DNA from 2 places in the Pararhizobium sp. IMCC21322 genome. Region 1 is predicted to be linked to the other one. Evidence: predicted binding sites of a transcription regulator. Region 1 holds the regulator's gene; the other holds the start of a gene.
What was found. The regulator HrcA, encoded in region 1, represses chaperone genes, less so after heat shock. The targets are predictions, from matches to a motif close to GTTAGCACTCNCNNNNNGNGAGTGCTAAC.
Positions count from the first base shown of each region.

Region 2: a site for HrcA is predicted at 1,491-1,519, ahead of groES (co-chaperone GroES). Genes of this name have one in related genera too.

Region 1 is NZ_CP132335.1:391,165-395,175, reverse strand. It holds gene grpE (nucleotide exchange factor GrpE) at 1-659, opposite strand, end outside; gene hrcA (heat-inducible transcriptional repressor HrcA) at 739-1,812, opposite strand; gene rph (ribonuclease PH) at 2,018-2,731, shown strand; gene rdgB (RdgB/HAM1 family non-canonical purine NTP pyrophosphatase) at 2,732-3,373, shown strand; gene hemW (radical SAM family heme chaperone HemW) at 3,401-4,011, shown strand, end outside.
Region 2 is NZ_CP132335.1:1,868,343-1,872,353, reverse strand. It holds gene RAL91_RS09060 (GNAT family N-acetyltransferase) at 1-436, shown strand, start outside; gene RAL91_RS09055 (DMT family transporter) at 444-1,370, shown strand; gene groES (co-chaperone GroES) at 1,580-1,867, shown strand; gene groL (chaperonin GroEL) at 1,929-3,578, shown strand; gene RAL91_RS09040 (phenylacetate--CoA ligase family protein) at 3,752-4,011, shown strand, end outside.

The sequences.
Region 1 (4,011 bases):
TCATCTGGAACAGCTTTTGGTCCTGATTTTGGGCCGCCTTTGGACACACCAACCATGGCGGGACGCAAAACTCGGTCACCCAGCATATAGCCCGCCTGCATGACCTGAACCACCATGCCACTGGCAACAGAAGGGTTTGGCACCTCAAACACAGCCTGATGGCGATTTGGATCGAATTTCTCGCCTTCCGGCTCTTCCTTGGTGACGCCGTGTTTGGCGAACACACGCACCATTTCCCGGCCCGTCATTTCAACGCCTTCCACAAGCGCTGCCAATGTGGTTCCGGCCGTTTCCTTCTCTTCTTCAGAGACCGTTGAAATGGCACGATCCAGATTGTCGCCAATGCTCAACACGTCGCGGGCAAAATTGGAAATTGCGTATTGCCGGGAATCGGCCACTTCACGCTGGGTGCGGCGGCGCAGATTTTCCATGTCGGCGGCCACACGCAGCATCTGGTCTCTCAGGGCTTCCTTTTCATCCCGCAAACTCTGGTTTTCCTCAAGCAAAGCATCAATCACCTCTTCCGGTGTCCGCTTGCCGGTCGGGGTCTCGTCTTCTTGTTCTTCAGACGAGCCCTCTTCAGAGGCTTCAGTGTTCGACAATTCGCTGTCGTCTGCTTCGTTTTTCAATGGGTCAGCTTTTTTGGTTTCGTCGCTCATGATCGATCACGGTCTTTTCGATTTAATCTGGTGGTGGGGATATCGAAGCTTGGCGGTAAAAAATCAACCGCCAATCTCGTTAACTGAGCATTTTTCCCAAAAGCTGGGCTGTATAATCCACAACGGGGATGATGCGGCCATAATTCAACCGTGTCGGGCCGATGACACCCAGCACGCCGACGACATTGTCTTCCGCATTGTGATAGGGGGCGACCACCAGCGATGAGCCGGACATGGAGAACAGGCTGTTTTCGGAGCCGATGAAGATGCGCACACCATCGCCGGTTTCAGCAGACCCCAGCAACTCAATCAGGTCGGACTTGCTCTCCAGATCTTCAAACAGAAGTCGGATGCGGTCCAGATCTTCGCCCTGCCCGACATCCTCCAACAGATTGGCGCGGCCCCGAACGATGAGATTTTGCGCGTTTCTGGCGCCCTCATTGACACCGGCCCATGTGGCAAGTCCCTCTTCCACCAGCCGGGCCGTCAGGTCATCCAGTTCACGGCGCTGGGATTCCAGCAATTGCTGAAGTTCGACACGCGCTTCCGGCAGCGTGCGGCCACGCAGACCTTCATTCAGGTAATTGGAGGCCTGAACAAGCGACGCTGCAGGCATGCCTTTGGGAATATCGATGATGCGGTTTTCCACCGCGCCATCCTGCGCCACCAGCACAACCAGCGCGCGCCCGTCTTCAATGCGGACAAACTCTATATGTTTCAGCGGCACTTCGCGCTTGCCGGTCAGCACCAGCCCAGCGCCCTTGGAGACACCAGACAACATGCGGCTGGCATCTGCCAGAAGCGTGTCTCCCGAGTTTTCGGCCCTGTTGCTCTCAAACTGGGCATCGATCTGCTGGCGTGCGTTCTCATCCAGATCGCCCACTTCCATCATCGCATCGACAAAGAAACGCAGGCCGCGTTCCGTGGGCAGACGTCCTGCGCTGATATGCGGCGCATAGATAAGGCCCATCTGCTCCAGATCGGACATCACATTGCGGACCGAGGCTGGCGATAGGTTTAGCGACAGGGTGCGGGACAGATTGCGCGACCCGACAGGCGCGCCGTCCTCCATATAGGCTTCGACAATCCGGCGAAATACCTGATGCGAGCGTTCATCCATATCCTGATCAAAAAAGCGCGTGTCGGTGGCCATTCTTCTCATCCCGCAGACAGTTGGTTTTAGCCAGACTTTCATCCCGGTCAGGCATCTTGCCTTTTACAAACTTAGTGTCTGCCAAGCCTCATGGAAAGTGAAACTTCGGCAAGCCGGTTCAGCATGTTTGTTTTCTGCGCTTTGCATTCGGCGCAGGCTTGTCTATCAAGAGCGATGATTCGAAGCCATTTTAGAGAAGAGCCTCATGAGACCATCCAATCGCGAACCCGATGCCCTGCGTGCCGTTTCGCTGGAACGCAACGTTTCAAAACATGCTGAAGGCTCGTGCCTGGTAAAGTTTGGTGACACGCATGTGTTGTGCACTGCCAGTCTGGCTGAAAATGTTCCACCCTGGCTGCGTGGCGGCGGTAAGGGCTGGGTGACAGCTGAATACGGTATGCTGCCCCGCTCCACCGGTGGGCGTATGCGCCGGGAAGCGGCCAGCGGCAAGCAATCCGGCCGGACACAGGAAATTCAACGCCTGATTGGACGCTCCCTGCGCGCCGTTGTTGATATGCAGGCCCTTGGTGAGCGACAGATTACCCTCGACTGTGATGTGATACAGGCTGATGGCGGAACACGGACAGCGGCGATTACTGGTGCCTGGGTGGCACTCAGCGACTGTATTGCCTGGATGCGCCAGCGAAATCTGGTGACAGGCACTGTGTTGAAAGACAATGTGGCCGCCATTTCCTGCGGAATTTACAAGGGCACACCTGTGCTGGATCTGGATTATGACGAGGATTCCACTGCGGAAACCGATGCCAATTTTGTCATGACCGGCGCTGGCGGCATTGTTGAAATTCAGGGTACTGCCGAGCAGGAACCGTTTTCCGAAGACGAGTTGAAACAATTGATGGATCTGGCGAAAGACGGTATTAAGCAGCTTGTCTCGTTGCAGAACATGGCGATCATGTAAATGAGCAACCTGGTTCGCAGACTGACTGGCGGTAAACTTGTGCTGGCGAGCCACAATGCAGGAAAATTGCGCGAAATTCGCGATCTTGTCGTGCCTCACGGTATCGAAGTCGTGTCTGCAGCCGAGCTGGATTTGCCGGAACCGGAAGAAACCGGCACCACATTTGCCGCCAATGCAAAACTGAAGGCGCTGGCATCCGCCACGGCCACCGGGTTTCCCGCACTCTCTGATGATTCCGGCCTGTCGGTTGATTGCCTGGACGGGGATCCGGGCATTTATTCAGCCAGATGGGCAGGTCCGGATAAGGATTTTTCCATGGCCATGCGCAATGTGCAGGAAGCCATGCTGGCCAAGGGCGCAACCGAGGCTGCAAAGCGGGGCGGGCAATTCGTCAGTGCCCTGTGTCTTGCCTATCCTGATGGTGAGGCCTTCGTTTTTGAGGGTATCATACGAGGCGAGATCGTGTGGCCACCGCGTGGCACGCAGGGTTTTGGATATGACCCCATCTTCCTTCCCGAGAATCATGATAAGACATTTGGAGAGATGACGCCGCAGGAGAAACACGGACCGCGCCCCGATGGGGAACCGGGCCTGTCACACCGGGCGCGGGCATTTGCCCTGTTTGAGAAATATGCGCTGTAGGATCCGGGCTTCGGTCGTTTGAAACTCATGGAACAAAACACAGACAATCAGAAGCCGGCAGCAAGCAGCCAGCCGCATGGTGCACTGGATGGCCCCGATCATCCAACGCGGGATGCCGGGTTCGGCATCTATGTGCATTGGCCGTTCTGCGCGGCCAAATGTCCGTATTGTGATTTCAACTCCCATGTGCGGCACAAGCCGGTTGATCAGGCCCGCTTTCTGGCGGCCTTCAAGACAGAGATTGCGCATTTCGCCGCCCGAACGCCTGACCGCCGTGTCACCAGCATCTTTTTTGGTGGCGGCACGCCGTCGCTGATGGACCCGGAAACCATAGCCGGTATTCTGGATGCAATTCACTGGCACTGGCCGGTCGATCCGGGTGCCGAGATTACCATGGAAGCCAATCCGCAATCGGTTGAGGCTGGCCGGTTCAAAGCCTATCGCAAGGCGGGGGTCAATCGGTTGTCACTCGGTGTTCAGGCGCTGAATGATGCTGATCTGAAGTTTTTGGGTCGCTTGCACAATGTCGAAGAGGCGACCAACGCCATTGCGATTGCGCGGGACACATTCCCACGCCTGTCATTCGATCTGATTTATGCGCGGCCCAACCAAAGCGTTGCTGCGTGGCGTGACGAGCT
Region 2 (4,011 bases), 1.5 Mb from region 1:
CGAATATGAGAATTGCCCCTTTGTAGCGGACGAATTTAGAGAGCTTGATGCCGTGTCCACATATTTCCGAAATTTGGGCGGGGAAATCTGGGTTGCCAGAGCGGCAGACTCACCAGGCAACAGCACTGCGTTAATTGGCTGTCTGGCGATTGTTCCTGCTCTGAAACCAGGCGTATTTGAATTGTTTAAAATGTATGTTGCGAAAAGCGCGCGCGGCACAGGGCTAGCACAAGAGCTGTATGCTGAAGCTTTAAAATGGGCAGGCGCACACGATCTGAAATCCCTGCGACTTTGGACTGATACGCGTTTTGCGAGCGGCCACAGATTTTACGAAAAACAGGGATTCGCCAAGCAGCCGGTTGTGCGGTATCTGGGGGATGCCGGGCAGACTTGGGAATACCTGTTTGTCTGCAACGCACCAATCGCTCCATCATAGGCCCGCTTTGTCCGAAACTGCACTCAGCAAACACGATCTGGCTCCGCTGGCAGCGATGACGGTCGCATTGTTTGCCCTGTCCCTGCTGGATGCTGGTATCAAGACAGCGTCATTTGATCTGCAAACCTGGCAAATCGTGGTCATGCGCTACGGTGTCGGGGTCGTCTTTGCATTTATCTTCTTTGTTTACAGCACGCCGAGAGCATCCCTTTCTACACGTTTGGCAGGGCTTGCTTCCTGGCGGTTGCTGTCCACCAGCTTTATACGAGCGGTGTTTGTTGTTCTCACTGCCAGCTGCTTCTTTTTCGCCCTGTCCGAGCTTCCTCTGGCACGCGCGGTAACGATTGTCTTCACAGCGCCCTTGTTTATGGTTTTGCTGTCCAGAGTGATCCTGAGTGAACCCATTGCCGCTTCCGCCCTGGTTGCAATCGCGCTCGGGTTCAGTGGCGTGCTGGTTATTTTTGGCGATGCATTTCTGGAACCGTTGGGCGGTGCTTTGATCCCCATGGTCAGTGCCTTACTGGCAAGCCTGTTCTATGCGCTGACAATTGTGCTGTCACGCAAGCACACCGCACATACCGCGCCGGAAGAAATGGTTATGCTGCAATCCGGCTTTGCCCTTCTGTTGGCCCTGCCATTTGGTCTGTTGCCTCTGCCCCAAACCGGTTGGGTCGCGGTTGACGGGCGTCTGTTTGTACTCTTCATGGCAATCGGGTTTTTGGGAACAGCCGGTCATTTGATGATCGTATGGGCGTTGAAGCGTGAGACGGCCTCGCGATTGGGGCCGATAGAATATACCGCTCTGATCTGGGCGGTTGTGTTCGGATATCTGTTTTTTGGAGAAGTCCCGGAAAGTCGCACATTGTTCGGAGCCGCGCTTGTTGTCCTGGCTTGCCTTGTCGCCGGACGAAAGAAACTGCCGCATCCCACTTAGACGCGTATCTTCCATCTTCGCAGTTTTTAAAACAACCGAATGATTTCGGCGGATATTCAGCACACAATTCGCGATCTGCTGTTGACACAGGCCGTTGTAATCATTATCTCCCCGCAGTCGGTTAGCACTCTCTTGAAAGGAGTGCTAACATAGTTTTAGATCAACGTTTCGCATCCATTTCGGATGCCTAGCAGAAGGAAAAGAAGACGATGAAATTCCGTCCTCTCCACGACCGTGTGGTAGTTCGCCGCGTAGAGTCCGAGGAAAAGACCGCCGGTGGTATCATTATTCCAGATACCGCTAAAGAAAAGCCACAAGAAGGCGAAATCGTTGCAGTGGGCGCAGGCGCACGTGACGAAACCGGCAAGGTTCAACCTTTGGACGTCAAAGCTGGCGACCGTGTTCTTTTCGGCAAATGGTCCGGCACCGAAGTCAAGCTTGACGGTGAAGACCTGCTGATCATGAAAGAATCCGACGTTATGGGCGTAGTTGGCTAAGCCATCTCTGCCCTTAATCACATTCTAGATTTTCACGACTTGAGAGAAGGATCTCAAAATCATGGCTGCTAAAGAAGTAAAATTCGGCAGCGACGCGCGCGATAAAATGCTGCGCGGCGTCGACGTTCTTGCCAATGCTGTAAGAGTAACACTCGGCCCTAAAGGCCGGAACGTTATTCTCGACAAATCTTTCGGCGCACCGCGCATCACCAAAGATGGTGTATCCGTTGCCAAGGAAATCGAACTGGAAGACAAGTTCGAAAACATGGGCGCACAGATGGTGCGTGAAGTTGCCTCCAAAACCAACGATGTTGCAGGCGACGGCACGACAACTGCAACTGTTCTGGCTCATGCCATCGTCAAGGAAGGCGCCAAATACGTTGCCGCCGGCATGAACCCGATGGATCTGAAGCGCGGAATCGAAATGGCGGTTATTGCTGCCGTTGCTGATCTTGAAGCCCGTTCAAAGACCATCAGCACTTCTGAAGAAGTTGCTCAGGTCGGCACGATCTCCGCCAATGGCGACAAGATTGTCGGCGAAAAAATTGCCGAAGCCATGCAGACTGTTGGCAATGAAGGCGTCATCACGGTTGAAGAGTCCAAAGCTCTTGAGTTCGAGCTGGAAACCGTTGAAGGCATGCAGTTTGACCGCGGTTACCTGTCTCCTTACTTCGTGACCAACTCCGAAAAGATGATCACTGAGCTGGAAGACCCGTACATTCTTCTGCATGAGAAAAAACTCTCCAACCTGCAGGCGATGCTCCCAATTCTGGAGAAAGTTGTTCAGTCCGGTCGTCCTTTGTTGATCATTGCTGAAGACGTTGAAGGCGAAGCCTTGGCGACCCTCGTGGTCAACAAGCTGCGCGGTGGCTTGAAAGTTGCGGCTGTTAAGGCACCTGGCTTTGGCGACCGTCGTAAAGCCATGCTGGAAGATATTGCCATTCTGACCGGTGGTGAAGTGATCTCCGAAGATCTCGGCATCAAGCTGGAAAACATCGAAATGGAAATGCTCGGCACAGCAAAGCGCGTTTCCATCACCAAAGAGAACACAACTGTTGTTGATGGTGCCGGTGAAAAAGAAGGCATTGAAGCACGCGTTGCACAGATCAAAGCTCAGATCGAAGATACAACTTCTGACTATGATCGCGAAAAACTGCAGGAGCGTCTTGCTAAACTGGCTGGCGGCGTTGCCGTTATCCGCGTTGGCGGTGCAACTGAAGTTGAAGTGAAAGAGCGCAAAGATCGTGTCGACGATGCTCTGAACGCAACTCGTGCTGCTGTTGAAGAAGGCATCGTGCCAGGTGGTGGCGCTGCGCTGCTGCGTGCAACTGTTGCCGTTGGTGAACTGTCCTCCGACAATCCTGACATTCAGGCTGGTATCAAGATCGTTCTGCGCGCATTGCAGGCTCCGATCCGCCAGATTGCTGAAAACTCCGGTGTTGAAGGTTCAGTTGTCGTCAACAAAGTTCTGGAAGGCAAAGATCCATTTGGTTTCGATGCTCAGACCGAAGAATATGTTGATCTGATTGCGGCTGGCATCATCGATCCAACTAAAGTGGTTCGTACTGCCCTTCAGGACGCAGCGTCTATTGCAGGCCTGCTGGTCACAACAGAAGCCATGGTCGCTGACAAGCCTTCAAAAGACGGCGCTGGTGGCGCTCCAGGCGGCATGCCAGGTGGCATGGGCGGCATGGGCGGAATGGACTTCTAAAGTCCAGTACCCAGACAGATTTGAAAAAGGCGGCCAATTGGCCGCCTTTTTTGTTACACAGGCATATAGATTTAAAATCCGGAACACACCCGCCCATGCCTGCATTGAAGCGATATACATCCCCGGGATTTAAGTGGGCAAAACGAAACGTTTTGCCATCTCACGGCGCGCAAATGGCGTGGCAATTTCAGGAGAAACTGGAACAAAGCCAATGGAGAACCGCTGAACAACACCACAACATTCAATTTCAGCAAATCACGCCATTGCTGCAACACGCCGCCAACAAAGTGCCGTTCTATGCGCAAAGCCTCTCTGGATTCGACTTGGCGCACCCTCTGACACCAGAACGATTCAAGACACTTCCGGTTTTGACCCGGTCCATGCTGCAGGATGCAGGAGATGGACTGACAGCTTCCAGCTTTCCCGAAGAGCA